Regions from separate parts of the Streptomyces sp. SS7 genome, predicted to be linked through region 2. Evidence: riboswitches for the same ligand, from Rfam matches in the RefSeq annotation. Region 2 holds a riboswitch; each other region holds the start of a gene.
What was found. Region 2 has a riboswitch for thiamine pyrophosphate ahead of U5640_RS31650 (hypothetical protein). Riboswitches for the same ligand answer to the same signal wherever they lie in the genome.

Region 1: another riboswitch for thiamine pyrophosphate. It lies ahead of thiO (glycine oxidase ThiO); the one in region 2 lies ahead of U5640_RS31650 (hypothetical protein).
Region 3: another riboswitch for thiamine pyrophosphate. It lies ahead of U5640_RS11125 (thiamine ABC transporter substrate-binding protein); the one in region 2 lies ahead of U5640_RS31650 (hypothetical protein).
Region 4: another riboswitch for thiamine pyrophosphate. It lies ahead of thiC (phosphomethylpyrimidine synthase ThiC); the one in region 2 lies ahead of U5640_RS31650 (hypothetical protein).

What each region holds. Positions count from the first base shown of each region.
Region 1 covers NZ_CP141223.1:7,202,200-7,207,373, reverse strand. Annotated here, with positions in the region: gene U5640_RS33080 (FAD-dependent oxidoreductase) at 1-702, opposite strand, end outside; gene U5640_RS33075 (hypothetical protein) at 780-1,130, opposite strand; TPP riboswitch at 1,206-1,318, shown strand; gene thiO (glycine oxidase ThiO) at 1,316-2,482, shown strand; gene thiS (sulfur carrier protein ThiS) at 2,479-2,679, shown strand; gene U5640_RS33060 (thiazole synthase) at 2,685-3,479, shown strand; gene pknB (Stk1 family PASTA domain-containing Ser/Thr kinase) at 3,601-5,174, shown strand, end outside.
Region 2 covers NZ_CP141223.1:6,876,878-6,882,051, reverse strand. Annotated here, with positions in the region: gene U5640_RS31665 (class I SAM-dependent methyltransferase) at 1-633, opposite strand, end outside; gene U5640_RS31660 (glycosyltransferase family 4 protein) at 627-2,009, opposite strand; gene U5640_RS31655 (TetR family transcriptional regulator) at 2,230-2,853, shown strand; gene U5640_RS31650 (hypothetical protein) at 2,863-3,462, opposite strand; TPP riboswitch at 3,522-3,697, opposite strand; gene U5640_RS31645 (ferredoxin) at 3,790-4,023, opposite strand; gene U5640_RS31640 (aldehyde dehydrogenase) at 4,031-5,174, opposite strand, start outside.
Region 3 covers NZ_CP141223.1:2,508,795-2,513,968, reverse strand. Annotated here, with positions in the region: gene pyrH (UMP kinase) at 1-5, shown strand, start outside; gene frr (ribosome recycling factor) at 181-738, shown strand; gene U5640_RS11140 (phosphatidate cytidylyltransferase) at 738-1,952, shown strand; gene U5640_RS11135 (SRPBCC family protein) at 2,108-2,560, shown strand; gene rlmN (23S rRNA (adenine(2503)-C(2))-methyltransferase RlmN) at 2,634-3,740, shown strand; TPP riboswitch at 3,763-3,870, shown strand; gene U5640_RS11125 (thiamine ABC transporter substrate-binding protein) at 3,941-5,020, shown strand; gene U5640_RS11120 (iron ABC transporter permease) at 5,068-5,174, shown strand, end outside.
Region 4 covers NZ_CP141223.1:5,046,401-5,051,574, forward strand. Annotated here, with positions in the region: gene U5640_RS23300 (helix-turn-helix domain-containing protein) at 1-819, shown strand, start outside; gene U5640_RS23305 (SsgA family sporulation/cell division regulator) at 920-1,366, shown strand; gene U5640_RS23310 (YibE/F family protein) at 1,467-3,212, opposite strand; TPP riboswitch at 3,284-3,472, shown strand; gene thiC (phosphomethylpyrimidine synthase ThiC) at 3,465-5,174, shown strand, end outside.

The DNA of each region.
Region 1 (5,174 bases), 330 kb from region 2:
GGTCAGCCAGGCGGTGGCGGGGCGGGCGCCGATGCCGACGACGACGGCGCCCGCGGGCAGCCGGGTGCCGTCGTCGAGGACGACCGCGCCGGGCTCGACGCGGGCCACGCGCGTGTGGGTGCGCAGGTCGGTGCCGCTGTCGGCGTACCAGGAGGTCATCGGGGCGGCGACCTCGGCCGGCAGGGCGCCGGCGAGCGGCCGGTCGGCGGCCTCGACGACGGTGACCGCGCAGCCGGCCTCGCGGGCCGCGGTGGCGAACTCGGCGCCGATCCAGCCGGCCCCGACGACCACGACGTCGTGCGCGCCGGCGAGGACGGGCCGCAGGCGTTCGGCGTCGTCCAGGGTGCGCAGCAGATGGACGCCGGGCACGCCGTCGGCGCCCGGCAGCCGGATCGGCCGGGCGCCGGTGGCGAGGACGAGGACGTCGTAGGGGACGGGCCCGGCCTCGGTGTCCACCTCGTGGTCGGCGGGGCGCAGGCCGAGGACCTCGCGGCCGAGCAGCAGGTCGATGCCGAGCCCCTCGAAGTCGACGTCGAAGGCGGAGCCCTCGGCCTTGCCGAGGAGTACGGCCTTGGACAGCGGCGGCCGGTCGTAGGGCTGGTGGGGCTCCGCGCCGATCAGTGTCACGGTGCCGTCGAAGCCCTGTTCGCGCAGGGCGACCGCGGTCTGCACCCCGGCCATGCCCGCGCCGACGACGACCACGCGCCGCCCCGGCCGTCCGTCCTCTTCCCTGTTCAGCTCGCTCACCTGATCACCATAGACACCTGACGTTCCGTCAGTCAGCCGTCGTGCTCCGTGACCTGCTCCACAACGCTGGTGCCGCTGCCTTCCTGCGACTCCCAGGACCAGGTCTCCTCCAGCCGCACCCGGCCGTCCGGCAGGGCGAGGACCGTCGAGACGCAGTGCCCCGAGGAGGTCGTGCCGTCCTGCTTGAGCTGGACGTACCGGAAGTCGAGCCGGTCCCCCTCACGGGTACCCACGAGATGGCCGCGTACGACGTCGCCGCCCGCGTAGTCCGCCCAGATCACGCCGTCCGCCTCGTGGTACGTGAAGCGGGTGCGGGTGCCGACCTGGCCCGGGGCCTGGTCGGCGACGGGGGCGAGGACGAGGCCGTCGAGCGAGCGGGGCATGGGCAGGGGGCTCCTTACGGGGCGGGAGGCTCCCTTTACAGGGGCACGGAAGCACGGGCTAGGGTGTGGCCAACGTAGAGCACTCGCGGGAGTCCGGACGCACCGGGCTGAGAGGGAGGCTGGCCGGCCTCCGACCGTACGAACCTGATCCGGGTCATGCCGGCGAAGGGAGGGGCTGGACGCCCATGTCGCGTACACGTACATCCGACGTCCTCGTCGTGGGGGGCGGGATCATCGGGCTGGTCACGGCGTGGCGGGCCGCGCAGCGCGGGTTCGCCACGACGGTGGTGGACCCCGAACCGGGCGGTGGGGCCGCGCGGGTGGCGGCCGGGATGCTGGCCGCCGTCACCGAACTGCACCACGGCGAGCAGACCCTGCTGGGGCTCAACCTGGCCTCGGCCCGCCGGTATCCGGACTTCGCGGCCGAGCTGACGGAGGTGACCGGGCGGGACCTCGGCTACCGCCGGTGCGGCACGCTCGCGGTGGCGCTGGACGCCGACGACCGCGCCCATCTGCGCGAACTGCACGCGTTGCAGGCGCGGTCGGGGCTGGAGTCGGAATGGCTGAGCGGGCGGGAGTGCCGGCGCCTGGAGCCGATGCTCGCGCCCGGGGTGCGGGGCGGACTGCGGGTGGACGGCGACCACCAGATCGATCCCCGGCGGCTGTCCGACGCGCTGGTCGTGGCGTGCGAGCGGGCCGGGGTGGTCCTCCACCGGGCGTGGGCCGAGCGGCTGTCCGTGACGGGCGGACGGGCCGCGGGGGTCGTCACCGATGACGGCACGGCCCTGGCGGCGGGGCAGGTGGTGCTGGCGGCGGGGAGCCTCAGCGGGCGGCTGGCGGGGGTGCCGGAGGACGTACTGCCGCCGGTGCGGCCGGTGAAGGGGCAGGTGCTGCGGCTGACGGTGCCGGCCGGGTACGCCCCGTTCCTCAGCCGTACCGTGCGGGCCGTGGTGCGCGGCAGCCAGGTGTATCTGGTGCCCCGGGAGAACGGCGAGCTGGTCGTGGGCGCCACGAGCGAGGAACTCGGCTGGGACACGTCGGTGACGGCGGGCGGGGTGTACGAACTGCTGCGCGACGCCCACGAACTGGTGCCGGGGATCACGGAACTGCCGCTGACGGAGACGCGCGCCGGACTGCGGCCCGGCTCCCCCGACAACGCGCCGCTGCTCGGGCCGACCGCGCTGGAGGGACTGTTGCTGGCCACCGGGCACTACCGCAACGGGGTGCTGCTGACGCCGGTGACCGGGGACGCCCTGGCACATGCCCTGGTCAGCGGTGAACTCCCGGACGAGGCACGCCCCTTCACCCCCCGGCGCTTCGGCGCCGCCGCCCGGACGGAGCAGCTCGTATGAACATCTCGGTGAACGGCGAGCGGCGGGTGGTCGCTCCCGGTACGGGCCTCGACCGTGTCGTACGGTCCCTGACGGCGGCGCCCTCCGGGGTGGCGGCCGCGCTGAACGAGACGGTCGTCCCGCGTGCGGAGTGGTCGGCGACGCCGCTCCGCGAGGGCGACCGGGTGGAGGTCCTGACCGCGGTGCAGGGAGGGTGAGCGCCATGTCCGACGATCCGTTCCTCCTCGGCGGTACGTCCTTCTCGTCGCGTCTGATCATGGGCACGGGAGGTGCGCCGAGCCTGGAGGTGCTGGAGCGGGCGCTGGTGGCGTCCGGGACCGAGCTGACGACGGTGGCGATGCGCAGGGTGGACCCCGGGGTGCAGGGCTCGGTGCTGTCGGTGCTCCGGCGGCTGGGCATCGGGGTGCTGCCCAATACGGCGGGGTGCTTCACGGCCGGGGAGGCGGTGCTGACGGCGCGGCTGGCGCGGGAGGCGCTCGGGACGTCGCTGGTGAAGCTGGAGGTCATCGCCGACGAGCGGACGCTGCTGCCGGATCCGGTGGAGTTGCTGGAGGCGGCGGAGACGCTGGTGGACGACGGGTTCACGGTGCTGCCGTTCACGAACGACGATCCGGTGCTGGCGCGGAAGCTGGAGGACGTGGGCTGCGCGGCGGTGATGCCGCTGGGTTCGCCGATCGGGTCGGGGCTCGGCATCCGCAACCCGCACAACTTCCAGCTGATCGTGGAGCGGGCGGGGGTGCCGGTGATCCTGGACGCGGGGGCCGGGACGGCGTCGGACGTGGCGCTGGCGATGGAGTTGGGGTGCGCGGGGGTGATGCTGGCGACGGCGGTGACGCGGTCGCCTGATCCCGAGCGGATGGCGTCGGCGATGCGGGCGGGCGTCGAGGCGGGCCGGCTGGCGCGGCTGGCGGGGCGCATCCCCCGGCGCTACTTCGCTCAGGCGTCGTCTCCCGCGGAGGGTCTGGCCGTGCTGGACCCCGAGCGCCCCGCGTTCTGACGTTCCCTCTCGCCTTGTCCACCCCCGCCACCCCCGCGCCGCGCGTCACAGGTCGGCTGCAGTCGTGCTCCGAATGAGTGGGTACGGGTGGGGTGTCGGTCGTGGCTCGTAGACTCGCTGCGTGGACACGACCCTTCAGGACCCTCTGGTCGGGCAGGTGCTCGACGGGCGGTATCGCATCGACGCGCGGATCGCCGTGGGCGGGATGGCCACGGTCTACCGGGCCGTGGACACCCGCCTCGACCGTGTGCTCGCCCTCAAGGTGATGCACCCGGCGCTCGCGGCCGACGGGTCGTTCGTCGAGCGGTTCATCCGGGAGGCCAAGTCCGTCGCACGGCTCGCCCACCCCAATGTCGTGCAGGTGTTCGACCAGGGTACGGACGGGTCGTACGTGTATCTCGCGATGGAGTACATCGCGGGCTGCACCCTGCGGGACGTGCTGCGCGAGCGCGGGGCGCTCCAGCCGAGGGCCGCGCTCGACATCCTGGAGCCGGTGCTCGCCGCGCTCGGCGCCGCGCACCGGGCCGGGTTCGTGCACCGTGACATGAAGCCCGAGAACGTGCTGATAGGGGACGACGGGCGGGTCAAGGTCGCGGACTTCGGGCTGGTGCGGTCCGTCGACACCGTGACCAGCACCACCGGCGCCGTGCTCGGGACCGTCGCCTATCTCGCGCCCGAGCAGATCGAGACGCCCGGCGCCGCCGACCCGCGGGTGGACGTGTACGCGTGCGGTGTCGTGCTCTACGAGATGCTCACCGGGGAGAAGCCGCACGACGGCGAATCCCCCGCGATCGTGCTCTACAAGCACCTCCACGAGGACGTACCGCCGCCCTCCTCCGGGGTCCCCGGTCTGCCGCGCGCGCTGGACGAGCTGGTCGCGTCGGCCACCGCCCGCACCCGGGAGGTCCGGCCGCAGGACGCGGTCGCGCTGCTCGGCGAGGTGCGGGACGCCCGCGCCGGGCTGACCGAGGAGCAGCTCGACGCCGTGCCTCCGCAGGCCGTGTCCGCCGCCCACGACAACGCCGAGGACCGCACGAGCGTGATCCCCCGCTCGCTGACCGTGCCCCGGCCCCTGCCCATCGGCGAGGAGGAGGGCTTCGGCCCGGACGAGGTCAACCGGACCTCCCGGTTCCAGAGTCCCCCTCCGCTGCCTCCCCGCCGGCGCGGGGCGCGGCCCCGGCGCGGGCTGGTCGCCCTCGTCACCGTCGTCCTGCTGGTGATCGGGGTCGGCGCCGGCGTCTGGTACATCAACTCCGGGCAGTTCACCAAGGTGCCGGCGGTGCTCACGCAGTCGCGGGCGAAGGCGGAGCAGCGGCTGGAGGCCGCCGGGCTCGAGGTGGGCGCGGTCCGGCACGCCTACAGCGACACCGTCGACCGGGGCACCGTGATCAGCACGGACCCCGGGCCCGGCTCCCGGATCCGCAAGCACGACTCCGTCACGCTCACCGTCTCCGACGGCCCGCAGACGGTGAAGGTGCCGGATGTGACGGGGTCCCGGCTGGACAAGGCCAAGGGGCTGCTGACGTCGGACGGGCTGGAGCCGGGGCAGGTCACCGAGGAGTTCAGCGACGACGTGATCAAGGGCTTCGTGATCAGCACCTCCCCCGAGGCGGGCACGGAGCGCCGGGCGGGCTCGGCGGTCTCGATCGTCGTGAGCAAGGGCCGCGCGGTCGACGTCCCGGACGTCACCGGCGA
Region 2 (5,174 bases):
CGGCTTCTTCATGATGTCCCAGACCAGGAGCTGGTGGTACGCGCGTACCGGCAGGGCTTTGTCGTTGTCGACGCCGAACGCGCACTTCAGCCACCAGTACGGTGAGTGCAGCGCGTGGGCGTGGTGGGTGCCGTACGGCTTGAGTCCCGCCTCGCGGATCTTGCCGAGGAGTTCGTCCGCCTTGTAGATGCGGATGTGGCCGCCCTCGACCTCGTGGTAGGCGTCGGAGAGGGTCCAGCAGACCTTCTCCGGGCCGTAGCGGGGCACGGTGATGGCGATGCGGCCGCCGGGCTTGAGCACCCGGACCATCTCGGCGAGGACCCCCTTGTCGTCGGGGATGTGTTCCATGACCTCGGAGATGATGACGACGTCGAAGGACTCGTCGGGGAAGGGCAGGGCCAGGGCGTCGCCCTCCATGGCGGTGGCGGTGGCGCCCTCGGGGGCCTCGCCGGCCTCCTTCATCGCGGCGAACCACTTGGCGACCTCGCGGATCTCCTCACCGTTCTGGTCGAGGGCCACGACCTGGGCGCCGCGCCGGTAGCACTCGAAGGCGTGGCGTCCGGCCCCGCAGCCGAGGTCCAGGACTCGGTCGCCCGGCGCGAGCGGGAACCGGGAGAAGTCGACGGTCAGCACGTGGCCCTGCTTTCGCGATCGGATGCTCGGTTTACGACGTCCACATCTTCGGGCACGGCGGTCGTCGGGCGGCGGGCGCCCCCGGCTATCGCCTCGCGGTAGCGGGCCACGGTTCCCTCGGCGGCCCTGGCCCAGGTGAAGTTCGCGAGCACGCGTTCGCGTCCGGCGGCGCCGAGCCGGGTGCGCAGGTCGGCGTCGCCGAGGAGGCGGCCGAGGCCCGCCGCGAGCGCTCCCGCGTCGCCGGGGGGTACGGCGAGGCAGGTCTCGCCGTCGCGTCCGGCGACCTCGGGGATGGCGCCGCCGGTGGTGGCGAGGAGCGGGGTGCCGGTGGCCATGGCCTCGGCGGCGGGCAGGCTGAAGCCTTCGTAGAGGGAGGGCACGCAGGCGACCTGTGCCGAGCGCACCAGGTCGACGAGTTCGGCGTCGGAGATGCCCTTGACGAACTCGACGGCGCCTTCGAGGCCGTAGCGTTCGATGCTCTGGGCGACGGGCCCTTCGGTGGGGCGCTTGCCGACGACGACGAGGTGGGCGTCGGCGTACTCGGTGCGGACCTTGGCCAGGGCGTCGACGAGGTGGACGAGCCCCTTGAGGGGGACGTCGGCGCTGGAGGTCGTGACGATGCGGCCGGGTACGACGGGCACGGACGGGTCGGGGGAGAACAGGTCGGTGTCGGCGCCGATGTGGACGACGTGGATCCGGTCGTCGCGGACGCCGAGGTGGTCGACGATCTCCTGGCGGGAGGTGCCGGAGACGGTGAGCACGGAGGGCAGCCGGCGGGCGACGCGCTTCTGCATCCGGGTGAAGGCGTACCAGCGCCGTACGGAGTAGCGGCGCTGCCATCCCTCGGCGGCGTCGAGCTCCAACCGGCGGTCGACGGTGATGGGGTGGTGGATGGTGGTGACGAGGGGTGCGCCGACGTCGCCCAACAGGCCGTAGCCGAGGGTCTGGTTGTCGTGCACGACGTCGAACTCGCCGCGACGGGCGCGCAGATGGCGGCGGGCGCGCAGGGAGAAGGTGAGCGGCTCGGGGAAGCCGCCGGTCCACATGGTGGCGACTTCCAGGGCGTCGATCCAGTCCCGGTACTCGTCGCGTCCGGGGGTCCGGAAGGGGTCCGGGGAGCGGTAGAGGTCGAGGCTGGGCAGCTCGGTGAGGGTCAGGCCGTCGTGGCCCTCGTCGAGGACGGGGTACGGCTGTGAGCCGATGACCTCGACCCGGTGGCCGAGCCGGACCAGTTCACGCGACAGGTGCCGTACGTAGACGCCCTGGCCGCCGCAGAACGGGTTCCCCTTGTAGGTGAGGAGCGCAATGTCGAGCGGTCGCCCGCCGTCAGCGGCGAGGTCACGCCGGGCCCCCGCCTGACTGGCCTCAGCAGTCACTCCGGGCCCCCTTCTGCCTGCGCTGTCCCGCGACATTACGACGAGACGCTAACCTAGAACAAGTTTCAGAGTTGATCGTTCGGGAGGCTACGAATCTACCGGCTGGTAGGGGTGCCGGGAGAAGTGGATCAGGTGATTCCCGCCACGGCTCACCGCGCTCCGGCGGCCCTGCCATGCTGTGTGATCACGGAGCCTCACCGACTGTCACGGAACGGGACCCATGCCTGCGGAAGACTCCACCCAGCGCCCCGCCTCCTCCCCCCTCACGGAGCGGCAGCAGGCCCGCCGCCGACGCATTCTGCACGCGAGCGCGCAGCTCGCCAGCCGGGGCGGTTTCGACGCGGTGCAGATGCGGGAGGTCGCGGAGTCCTCGCAGGTCGCCCTGGGGACGCTGTACCGGTACTTCCCCTCCAAGGTGCATCTGCTGGTCGCCACGATGCAGGACCAGCTGGACCACATGCACGGCACGCTCCGCAAGAAGCCGCCGTCCGGGGAGCGTCCGGCGGAGCGGGTCGCGGAGACCCTGATGCGCGCCTTCCGCGCGCTCCAGCGCGAGCCGCATCTGGCCGACGCGATGGTGCGCGCGCTGACCTTCGCCGACCGCAGCGTCTCCCCCGAGGTCGACCAGGTGTCCCGGCAGACGACGGCGATCATCCTCGACGCGATGGGCCTGACCGACCCGACGCCCGAGCAGCTCTCGGCGGTCCGCGTCATCGAGCACACGTGGCACTCGGCCCTGATCACCTGGCTCTCGGGCCGGGCCTCGATCGCCCAGGTACGGATCGACATCGAGACGGTGTGCCGCCTGATCGACGTGACGGACCCGGACCGCCCGTCGGCCTGATCCCCCGGGTCAGGCTGCTCGGCGCAGATCACGCAGGAGAAGACGGACCGGCCCGTCGGACTGCGCGCACGCCGAGCCGTGCAGGTCCAGTGAGCCCAGGGCTGCGGTGATCGCGGCGCCGGGGGCGAGGAACGCCTCGTCGAGCTCCCACTCGGTCCTGGTCCCCGCCCCGGCCGGCGGCGCGAACCGCTCCGGCTCGGCGAGCGGCCGGCCACCCGTCAACTCCTGCCGCAGCCCACGGCCGTCGCGCCAGACCTCGATGACGGTACGAGCGCTCAGGGCGGAGACGGCCCAGCCGCACCAGCGGTCGGGGCCGATGAGCGAACCGAAGCCGAGGCGGGGCGTGCCGTCCTCCCGCAGGGCCTCCGACGCGTCGTCGACCACCCGGAAAGCGAGGTCGCCGAGGATCTCGGCCTCGACGCGCAGGGCGTGCACGGGCGCGACCCGCGCGGCCGGATGCAGCGACCAGCCCACCACCTGCTCGAACGCCCGAGTCGGCAGGTGCGGGCTGTCCAGGCCGACGCCGAAGTACATGCCGGGCCTACGGCGCACGGCTTCAACGCCCTCGACGATCCGGATGTCCGCCGCGCTGTGCTCGTCCTCGGTCACGACCGCACGGTACGGGACGCGAAGAACCGGGACCGGGGCGCGAAGAACCGGGACGCGAAAAACCTACGAGACGGGTTCCCTTCGCCGGTATTGCCCGGATCAGGTATTGGGGGTCGCCGTCCGGCCCGACTGCTGCCTTTCGGCCTCTCAGCCCTACCGTCGACGTCGGCCTCAGCGGATGCCTTCGCGTCTCGCTGCGGTCGGCTACTCCGGTCGGACTCCCTCACTCGCCTCGTAGGCCACTACCAGAATAAAACGTCTCAAACCGGATGGAACCCCCTAAAGGAAAGATTTTTTCCTCACCGAGGGCCTCAGAGGTCTCAGGCCTCAGTCCTCCGGCGGGAACACCGCCTCCCCGCTGTCGAGCAGGGTGATGGCGATCGCCTCCACCGGGCAGCTCTCCGCCGCCGTCAGCACCCGCTCGTTCGCGTCCGCGTCCGGGGCGAGCGGGTGGGACTGGCGGGCGGTGTCCAGGCGGAAGCCGTCCGGGGCGTGGTGGATGCACTGGGCCGAGCCGATGCACAGCGAGCGGTCGACCTCCACGTGCCAGCGGTCCCCCATGACCCTCTCAGCCCTCCCAGCCCGCCGGCAGGTGGATCATCTTGTGCTCGAGGTACTCGCCGAAGCCCTCGGGCCCGAACTCGCGCCCCAGTCCGCTGTTCTTGTAGCCGCCGAACGGGCCTAGCATGTCGAGGCTGAAGGTGTTGACGGAATACGTCCCCGTACGGACCTGGCGGGCGACCTCGATGCCGTGCGCCACGTCGGCCGTCCACACGCTGCCGCTCAGCCCGTAGTCGGAGTCGTTGGCGATCTTCAGCGCCTCGGACTCGTCGCCGTAGGGGAGCAGGCAGATCACCGGGCCGAAGATCTCCTCGCGGGCGATCCGCATGGAGTTGTCGACGTCACCGAAGAGGGTCGGCTCGACGTACCAGCCGCGGTCCAGGCCCGCCGGACGGCCGCCGCCGGTGAGGACCTTGGCGCCCTCCTCCTGGCCGATGCGGATGTAGTCGAGGTTGCGGCGCTGCTGGCGCTCGGCGACCAGGGGGCCCACCTGGGTGGCCGGGTCCATCGGGTCGCCGACGACGAGGGCGCTCGCGGCGGCGGCGAAGGCGTCGGCGAACTCGTCGTAGCGCGAGCGCGGCAGCAGGATGCGGGTCTGGGCCACACAGGCCTGTCCGTTGTTCATCCAGGCGGCCGGGACGATCCCGGCCACCGCGGACTCCAGGTCGGCGTCCGGCAGCACGATCGCGGCCGACTTGCCGCCGAGTTCCAGCGTGACGCGGGTGAGGTTGCGCGCGGCCACCTCCATGACCCGCTTGCCGGCCGCGACGGAGCCGGTGAAGGAGACCTTGTCGACACCGGGGTGACCGACCAGGTACTCGCTGGTCTCACGGTCCGCCGGCAGGATCGACAGCACCCCCTCCGGCAGTCCGGCCTCCCGCGCGATGTCCGCGAGCAGATAGGCGTCCAGCGGTGACTCCGGCGACGGCTTGAGGATCACCGAGCAGCCGGTGAGCAGCGCGGGAGCGAGCTTGGCGGCGGCGACGAACTGGGGGACGTTCCAGGGGACGACGGCCGCGACCACGCCCACCGGCTCACGCCGTACGAGGATCTTCCCGAGCACACCGTCGCGGCGCTCCTCGTAGGTGAAGTCCCGGGCGACGGTGATCGCCGCGTCCCAGACCATCATCGCGCCGAGGGCCTGGGCGAGG
Region 3 (5,174 bases), 4.4 Mb from region 2:
GCTGACCGGGAAGTCCCCGGGTTCGTACGACAACACCTGACCGGGGGACGGACCCCGGTCGGAGGATGGACAATGTCCTGCCGGACGGTAACCGTGCAGGAAGAAGACGCGACGCAGCCGGCCGCCGCCACCGACAGTGAACCGCAGCCGGGCCTTACTCAAGACACGCAGGAGCAAGTGGTGATCGAAGAGACCCTCCTCGAGGCCGAGGAGAAGATGGAGAAGGCCGTCGTGGTCGCCAAGGAGGACTTCGCCGCGATCCGCACCGGCCGTGCGCACCCGGCGATGTTCAACAAGATCGTGGCCGACTACTACGGCGCGCTGACGCCGATCAACCAGCTGGCCTCGTTCTCCGTGCCGGAGCCGCGCATGGCGGTCGTGACCCCGTTCGACAAGACGGCGCTGCGCAACATCGAGCAGGCGATCCGCGACTCCGACCTGGGGGTCAACCCGAGCAACGACGGCAACATCATCCGCGTGGTGTTCCCCGAGCTCACCGAGGAGCGCCGCCGGGACTACATCAAGGTCGCCAAGGGCAAGGCCGAGGACTCCCGGGTGTCCATCCGTTCCGTGCGCCGCAAGGCCAAGGACGCGATCGACAAGCTCGTCAAGGACGGCGAGGTCGGCGAGGACGAGGGCCGTCGTGCGGAGAAGGAGCTCGACGACACCACCGCGAAGTACGTCGCTCAGGTGGACGAGCTCCTCAAGCACAAGGAAGCGGAGCTGCTCGAGGTCTGATGAACGACTCTTCCTGGGCCTCTCCGCCACCAGCCGGGACACAGGCCGGGTACTGGGGGCCCACCGACCAGGGGGCCTACCAGGGCCAGGGACCTGTCCAGGGAGCCGCCCCGGCGGGTCCCGCGTACGATGCGCCTGAGGCGCAGCAGACTCGCCCCATGCCCATCGTCCCCGACGTACCCGCGCACGGCGGAAACCAGGATGACGACCCGGGGGCCGCCCGGCTGGGCGGCCCCTCGTTCCGCGACGAGGCGTACCGCCCCATGGCGCCCGACCAGGCGTCCTTCGGTGCGGAGACGTTCCGCCACGAGACCCCGTCGGCACCGCCCCATGCGGCGGTGCCGCAGAATCCGGAGCCCATGCCCGCAGCCCCACAGCCCGCGCCCGCACCGCAGAAGAAGAGTGCGGGCCGAGACCTGGGCGCGGCCATAGGAGTCGCGGTCGGGCTCGGTGTGGTGATCGTCGCGTCGCTGTTCATCGTCAAGGCCGTGTTCGTCGGCGTGATAGCGGTCGCCGTCGTCGTCGGGCTGTGGGAACTGACCAGCAGGCTCCAGGAGCGCAAGCAGATCAAGGCACCGCTGGTGCCGCTGGCGATCGGCGGCGCCGCGATGGTCGTCGCCGGGTACGTCCGGGGGCCCGAGGGTGCCTGGGTCGCCATGGCCCTGACCGCCCTGGCGGTCCTGGTCTGGCGGATGACGGAACCGCCGGAGGGCTATCTCCGGGACGTCACGGCGGGTGTGTTCGCCGCCTTCTACGTCCCCTTCCTGGCCACGTTCGTCGCCCTGATGCTCACCGCGGCCGACGGCGCGCAGCGCGTCCTGGCGTTCTTCCTCCTCACGGTCGTCAGCGACACCGGCGCCTACGCCGTCGGCTGGCGCTTCGGCAAGCACAAGCTCGCCCCGCGCATCAGCCCCGGCAAGACCCGCGAGGGCCTGCTGGGCGCGGTGTCGTTCGCGATGGTCGTGGGCGCGCTGTGCATGGAGTTCCTGATCGACGGCGGCCACTGGTGGCAGGGGCTGCTGCTGGGCCTCGCGGTCGCGGCCAGCGCCACGCTCGGCGACCTCGGCGAGTCCATGATCAAGCGGGACCTGGGCATCAAGGACATGGGTACGCTGCTGCCGGGCCACGGCGGCATCATGGACCGGCTGGACTCCCTGCTGCCGACGGCTCCGGTCGTCTGGCTGCTGCTCGTGCTGTTCGTCGGATCGGGCTGACCGGCGCCGGCTCGTCCACCTCGCCCGCGGGCCCCCGACCTGAACCCTCAGGCCGGGGGCCCGCGTCCTTTGCCCGGTACCGCCCACAGTGGGACGATTTTCCCCGAGGCCCTTTATGGGCTTGATGGCCAATCATCCGGAAAGGGGCAGACGTCATGTCCGGCTTCCGTGAATCGATCGACGTCGACCGCAGCCCCGACGATGTCTGGGCGTACCTCATCGACCCGTCCCACCTGCCCGAATGGCAGGCGAGCGCGGTCTCGGCCGAACAGCTCGACCCCGGCCCGGTCCAGGTCGGCTCCCGGCTGCGCGTCACCCGGCACGTGGGCCGCCGCCGGGAGATCCCGATGACCATGGAGTACACCGAGTACGACCCCCCGCACGCCTGGGGCCTGCGAGGCGTCGACGGTCCCGTGCGCGGCCATGTCCACGGCGAGATCACCCCGCTCGAGGACGGCCGCCGCTCCCGCGTGACGATGGAACTCGACTTCGAGGGCAGGGGCATGGGCAAGGTCCTCCTCCCCCTGATCGTCCGCCCCCAGGTCCGCAAGGAACTGCCACTGAACGAACGCCTCCTGAAGAGCCACCTGGAGCAGCGGGCTACCTAGCACCTGTCACGGAGGAAGGCCTTCCCGTCGCGCGACCGGGGCACCGGATTCGATCTGCGACACTGGTTAGGCCATGCCTAAGCCCGGAGAACTCACATTTGTCGCGCCGCGCGGAGCCAAGAAGCCGCCGCGGCATCTTGCCGATCTCTCGCCAGCGGAGCGGAAGGACGCCGTCGCGGAGATCGGTGAGAAGCCGTTCCGCGCCAAGCAGCTCTCGCAGCACTACTTCGCGCGGTACGCGCACGACCCGGCGGAGTGGACCGACATCCCCGCCGGTGCGCGGGAGAAGCTGCGGGAGGCGCTGCTGCCCGAGCTGATGACCGTCGTACGGCATCTGTCGACCGACGAGGGCACCACCCGCAAGACGCTGTGGCGGCTGTTCGACGGGACGCTCGTCGAGTCGGTGCTGATGCGGTACCCGGACCGGGTGACGATGTGCATCAGCTCGCAGGCGGGCTGCGGGATGAACTGCCCGTTCTGCGCGACCGGGCAGGCCGGGCTTGACCGGAACCTGTCCAGCGCCGAGATCGTGCACCAGATCGTGGACGGGATGCGGGCGCTGCGGGACGGCGAGGTCCCCGGCGGGCCGGCGCGGCTGTCCAACATCGTCTTCATGGGGATGGGCGAGCCGCTCGCCAACTACAAGCGGGTCGTCACCGCGATCCGTGCGCTCACCGATCCCGCTCCGGACGGGCTCGGGCTGTCGCAGCGCGGGATCACCGTCTCGACGGTCGGGCTCGTGCCCGCCATCCACCGGTTCGCCGACGAGGGCTTCAAGTGCCGGCTCGCGATCTCGCTGCACGCCCCGGACGACGAGCTGCGCGACACCCTCGTCCCCGTGAACACGCGGTGGAAGGTGCGCGAGGTGCTCGACGCGGGCTTCGACTACGTGGAGAAGTCCGGGCGGCGGCTGTCGATCGAGTACGCGCTGATCCGTGACATCAACGACCAGGCCTGGCGTGGTGACCGGCTCGGCCGGCTGCTCCGCGGAAAGCCCGTGCACGTCAACCTGATCCCGCTGAACCCGACCCCGGGCTCGAAGTGGACGGCCTCGCGGCCCGAGGACGAGAAGGCGTTCGTGGAGGCCATCGCGGCCCACGGGGTGCCCGTCACCGTCCGGGACACCCGTGGCCAGGAGATCGACGGAGCCTGTGGTCAGCTGGCGGCCACCGAGCGCTAAGATCTGGCCACGTCACATCTTCATATTCCGACAGGGGAGCGCCACAGCGCTGAGAGTGCGGCAATCGGGCCGCAGACCCTCTGAACCTCGCCCAGGTCATTCTGGGTAGGAAGTTCGGTCATCGCTCAAGCTGTTGTGCCCTGCCCGGGCGTCCCCGGGCGGGGCCGCGTTCTTCCTGGCCAACCCCAGGAGGACATCCAGTGCACATCAAGACCTTCGTGGCGGCGACGGTCGGCCTCGGCCTCGTCACCCTGTCCGCGTGCGGCGCGGAGTCGTCCGGCACCTCGAGCGCGGCGGACTCCAGGACCGTCACCCTCGTCAGCCACGACTCATGGGCCGTCTCCAAGAACGTGCTCGCCGACTTCGAGAAGAAGTCCGGCTACAAGGTCAAGGTCCTCACGGACGGCGACGCGGGCCAGGCCGTCAACAAGGCCATCCTGACCAAGGACAACCCGCAGGGGGACGTCTTCTTCGGCGTCGACAACACCCTGCTGTCGCGGGCGCTCGACAACGGTCTGTTCCAGTCGTACGAGGCCAAGGGACTCGACCGGGTCGGCGGCGCGTACCAGCTGGACTCCGGCAAGCACCGGGTCACGCCCGTCGACTACGGCGACATCTGCGTCAACTACGACAAGAAGTACTTCGCCGACCACAAGCTGGCCCCGCCGACGTCCTACGACGACCTGATCAAGCCCGCCTACAAGAACCTCCTCGTCACCGAGAACGCCTCCACCTCCTCGCCGGGCCTCGGCTTCGTCCTCGGCACGGCCGCGAAGTACGGCGACGACGGCTGGGCGGACTACTGGAAGAAGCTCAAGGCCAACGGGGTGAAGGTGGTCGACGGCTGGGAGCAGGCCTACAACGAGGAGTTCTCGGGGTCGGCCGGCGGCAGGAAGGCCGGGGCGGACCGGCCGCTGGTCGTGTCGTACGCCTCCTCGCCGCCCGCCGAGGTGATCTACGGCGACCCCAGGCCCAGCACCGCCCCCACCGGGGTCGCGACCGGCACCTGCTTCCGCCAGATCGAGTTCGCGGGGCTGCTGAGCAACGCCGGGAACGCCAAGGGCGGCAAGGCGCTCATCGACTTCCTGATCTCCCAGGAGTTCCAGAAGGACATGCCGCTCAACATGTTCGTCTACCCGGTGGTCGAGGGGGTGGGCGTGCCCGCCGAGTTCACCGCGTACGGGCCCGCCGCCAAGGCCCCCGAGACCATGGACCCGGCGAAGATCGCCCAGCACCGCGACCAGTGGGTCAAGTCGTGGACCTCGCTCGTACTGAAGTGACCAAGCGGGCCGAAAGGCCTTCCGGGAGCGCGGCGCGGCTCGGGCTCATGGCCCTGCCCGTCGCGTTCTTCGGGCTGTTCTTCGCCTATCCCGTCGCCGCGATCGTGGCCCGCGGGCTGAAGGTCGACGGGGTCTGGCGGTTCGGGCGGGTGGC
Region 4 (5,174 bases), 1.8 Mb from region 2:
CCCCGGCTCCAGCGCCCCCCGGGCACGGGACTCCCCGAGCAGCCGCGTCCGACGACGACGCAGCCGAACTCCGCCGTGACGCTGATCGGCTCCGTGCAGCGCGCGATGCGCCTGCTGGAGTCCGTGGCCGAGCACCAGTGCGGCGCTCCGGCCAAGCAGCTGGCCCGGGAGACCGGACTCGCGCTCCCCACGGCCTACCACCTGCTGCGCACCCTCGTGTACGAGGGCTATCTGCGCCGGGACAAGGGCCTGTTCTTCCTCGGCGAGGCGGCGGAGCGGCTGGCCGGCAGTGGAGCCGCGCAGAAACGTCGCAGCACGGTCGCCGACACTCTCGCTCAGTGGCGTGATTCGATCGGTGTCCCCGTGTACTACGCCCGGTACCGCGACGGTGAGATCGAGATCATGTGTGTCTCCGACACCCCGGGCAATCCCGCGGTGCAGGAGTGGGCCGACTTCCGTGAGACCGCGCACGCGCACGCCATCGGCCAGTGCCTGCTGTCCCAGATGGATGAGAACGCCCGCCGTGATCACCTGGACCGCCACCCCGTGCAGTCGATCACCCCGTACACGGTGCGTGACGACCACACCCTGCTGCGACGCCTGGAGCGAACCCCACGCATGGAACCGGTCGTGGAGAGGCAGGAATACGCGTTGGGCACCGTGTGCGCCGCGGTCCCGATCACCGTGGGCGCCACGGCGGCCACGATGGCCATCTCGCTGCCCTCCCGGCAGGCCGACCGGCTGCTCCCGGCGGCACGGCAGTTGCAGAGCGAGATCGGGAGCAAATTGGGGTCAATCGCGATCTCTATCAGTATGTGAAAACTCACTCCTTGTGATCTGTTGTGCACGTTCAGCAAGATGCGGTGCAGTGTCAGGGGTTGATTACCGGCCATTCGACGGCAAATGACGGGGTAACGCGATGCGCGAGTCCGTACAGGCAGTTCAGGCAGAAGTCATGATGAGCTTCCTCGTGTCCGAGGAGCTCTCGTTCCGCATCCCGGTGGAGCTGGGCTATGAGTCGCGCGATCCCTATGCCGTACGGCTCACCTTCCACCTTCCCGGTGACGCCCCGGTGACCTGGGCGTTCGGGCGCGAGCTGCTCATCGACGGGGTGGGCAGGCCGTGCGGGGAGGGGGACGTCCGGGTCTCGCCGGTGGACCCCGATGCGTTCGGCGAGGTCCTGATCCGGCTTCAGGTGGGCGGTGACCAGGCGTTGTTCCGGTCCTCGGCGGCGCCTCTGGTGGCCTTCCTGGACCGCACCGACAAGCTGGTCCCGCTGGGGCAGGAAGGGGCGCTCGCCGACTTCGACGCCCACCTCGACGAGGCGCTGGACCGGATCCTCGCGGAGGAGCAGAGCGCCGGCTGACCCTCCGACAGCCGGCGCAGGCGTAACGCTTCGCCAGGGGGGTGGGGCCATGCAGGAACGCTTCTTCAGGGGGCGGTCGCTCCGGCGCCCGCCCCCGACGTCAGTGCTTGCGCCGTCTCCCCCGGCCGCCGCGCGGCTGCCCGGGACCTGCTTCCGGCGCCCCTGCCGGGGCCGTCTCAGGAACCGCCGCAGCCGCCGCCGTACCCGGTTCCGGACGGTCGGCGGCGACCACGAGAGCCGCGAGGGCCGTGGTGACCGGCACCGACGCGACCAGACCGATCGAGCCCACCAGCGTGCGCACGATCTCCTCGGCGACCAGCTCGCTGTTGGCGACCGTGCCCACGCTGCTCTGCGCGATCGAGAAGAGCAGCAGCAACGGCAGCGCGGCACCGGCGTAGGCGAGCACGAGCGTGTTCACCACGGACGCGATGTGGTCGCGGCCGATGCGGATGCCGGCCCGGTACAGCCCGCGCCAGCCCATCGCCGGGTTCGCCTCGTGCAGCTCCCAGACCGCGGACGTCTGGGTGACCGTCACGTCGTCGAGCACGCCGAGCGAGCCGATGATGATGCCGGCGAGCAGCAGGCCGCTCATGTCGATCGACGGGTACAGACCGTGGATCAGGCCGGTGTTGTCGTCCGTGTTGCCGGTGAGCGCGGCCCAGTCGACGAACCAGGAGCCGAGGAAGCCGATCAGCATCAGCGAGATGAGGGTGCCGAGCACGGCGACGGACGTACGGGCGGACAGCCCGTGGCACAGATACAGGGCGATCAACATGATGGCGCTGGACCCCACCACGGCCACCAGCAGCGGGTTCGAGCCCTGGAGTATCGCGGGCAGGATGAAGAAGTTCAGGATCAGGAAGCTCGCGGCCAGCGCCACCAGGGCCATCACACCGCGCAGCCGCCCGACGACCACCACGGCGACCGCGAAGATCACGGCCAGCACCGTCATCGGGATCCGGCGGTTCACATCGGTGACCGAGTACTGCAGGTCCTTGGGGGCCGAGGGCTCGTAGGCGACCACGACCTGCTCGCCCTGCTCCAACTGGCGGGACTGGTCGGGCTGGACGATCTCGGTGAACGTCCGGCCCTTGTCGTCGCCGGTGTCCACGCGGATCGTGGCCTTCTTGCAGGTGTCGCCTCCCTTCTTCTCGGCGGACGAGCCGTCGGCGGGGGAAGCGCCGCCGATCGGCGTGCCACCGGAGGCGTTCACCGACTGGCAGCTCACCTTGACGACCTTGGTCACCGTGGCGTGCTGCGTCTGCCGGTCGAAGCCGACGCCGGTCCGCTCATGCGCCGGGGCACCGCCGGGCCACAGCACCACCAGCCCGACCAGTACCGCCGCGGCGAAGGGGATCAGGACGGCTCCGATGACCTTGCGCAGATGCTTGGAGACCGGTGCGGCCGGACCGTGGCTGTGGCTGTGCCCATGCCCGTGTCCGTGTCCATGCCCGGATCCGTGTCCGCCTTCGGAACCGCTGCCCTGTGCGCCGGTGTGACCGTCCTCGAAACCGTGCCGGTGGCCTCCGCCTGCTCCGGGCCCGGAGTGCTGGGGCCTGTGGTGCTCGGGCCCATGATGCGCAGGTCCGTGGTGCTCGGGCCCGTGGTGCTCGGGCCCGTGGTGTCCAGGCCCGGGACGGGGGCCCGGACGCTGCCCGTAGCCGGGCCCGACCTCGTGGCCGCGGTCGAACCCACCACCGAAGCTGAAGTCGCGTTCGTCCTGGCGCCCCTGTGCGGCCGGTCCGCCCTGCGGAGCGTTGGCCGGTCCGGGACCCGGGCCGCCACCGGTGCCGGGCCTGCGGGGCGGCTCTCCGGGCGGATACGGGGGCTGGTGTGTCGTGGTCACCGCCCGATCATCGCAAGAACGGCTGAGGCCCACTGTTCACCGCGCCACACCTACCGCTAGCGTGGAGCCACTTTTGCACACGCGGGAGCTCGGAGCACCGGGCTGAGAGGGCGCTGACCTCCGTCTTCGCGATGTTTCACGTGGAACGTCACCACAGCGAGTGATGTTTCACATGAAACGTCGGCAGACGGTAGCCGCTGCGTCGACCGCCGAACCTGTTACCGGGTAATGCCGGCGTAGGGAGTAGGTCTCATGACCAACAAGGACGCACGCACGCCTGCCTTCACGCAGAACGCGGCCGAGACGGACACGGCCGAGGCGACCGGCGAGAAGAGCGGGACGTCCATCGGCTGGCACAAGGGGTACATCGAGGGCGCTCGCCCCGACCTGCGGGTGCCGGTCCGCCAGGTGCATCTCACCAACGGGCAGTCGGTCACGCTGTACGACACCTCCGGACCGTACACCGATCCGCTCGCCGACACCGACGTTCGCAGGGGCCTGGCGCCGCTGCGGGAGAACTGGATCATCGCCCGCGGTGACACACAGGAGTACGCGGGCCGACCGGTCCGGCCCGAGGACGACGGCGTCAAGCACACCTCGCCGCGGGGTGGACTGCGTAACCTCGACGCGGTGTTCCCGGGCCGCCCGCGGCTGCCGCGCCGGAGCCGGGACGGCAGCGCGGTCACCCAGCTCGCGTACGCCCGCAGGGGCGAGATCACGCCCGAGATGGAGTTCGTGGCCCTCCGGGAGAACGTTTCTCCCGAGGTGGTGCGCGAGGAGATCGCGGCCGGGCGCGCGGTGCTGCCGGCCAATGTCAACCACCCGGAGATCGAGCCGATGATCATCGGCAAGAGGTTCCTGGTGAAGGTCAACGCCAACATCGGCAACTCGGCGGTGACCTCCTCCATCGAGGAGGAGGTCGAGAAGATGACCTGGGCGACCCGTTGGGGCGCCGACACGGTCATGGACCTCTCCACCGGCCGTAACATCCACACCACCCGGGAGTGGGTGCTGCGCAACTCCCCCGTGCCCATCGGCACGGTGCCGCTGTACCAGGCGCTGGAGAAGGTCGACGGCAGGGCCGAGGAACTGACCTGGGAGATCTACAAGGACACCGTCGTCGAGCAGGCCGAGCAGGGCGTGGACTACATGACGGTCCACGCGGGCGTGCGCCTCGCGTACGTCCCGCTCACCGCGAACCGCAAGACCGGCATCGTCTCGCGCGGCGGCTCGATCATGGCGGCCTGGTGCCTGGCGCACCACAAGGAGTCGTTCCTGTACGAGAACTTCGAGGAACTCTGCGAGATCCTCGCCGCCTACGACGTCACGTACTCGCTGGGCGACGGTCTGCGGCCGGGCTCGATCGCGGACGCCAACGACGAGGCGCAGTTCGCGGAGTTGCGCACGCTCGGGGAACTCAACACGATCGCCAAGCGTTTTCACGTACAGACCATGATCGAGGGCCCGGGGCACGTCCCGATGCACAAGATCAAGGAGAACATCGACCTTCAGCAGGAGATCTGCGATGAAGCTCCGTTCTATACCCTCGGCCCGCTGACGACGGACGTCGCCCCGGCGTACGACCACATCACCTCCGGCATCGGCGCCGCGATGATCGCCTGGTGGGGCACGGCCATGCTCTGCTACGTCACGCCCAAGGAGCACCTGGGCCTGCCCAACCGTGACGACGTCAAGACCGGTGTCATCACCTACAAGATCGCCGCCCACGCCGCCGACCTCGCCAAGGGCCACCCCGGAGCACAGGAGTGGGACGACGCGCTGTCCGACGCCCGCTTCGAGTTCCGCTGGGAGGACCAGTTCAACCTGGCCCTCGACCCGGACACGGCCCGCGACTTCCACGACGAAACCCTCCCGGCCGAGCCGGCCAAGACGGCTCACTTCTGCTCGATGTGCGGGCCGAAGTTCTGCTCGATGAAGATCAGCAGAAGCATCACAGAGCAG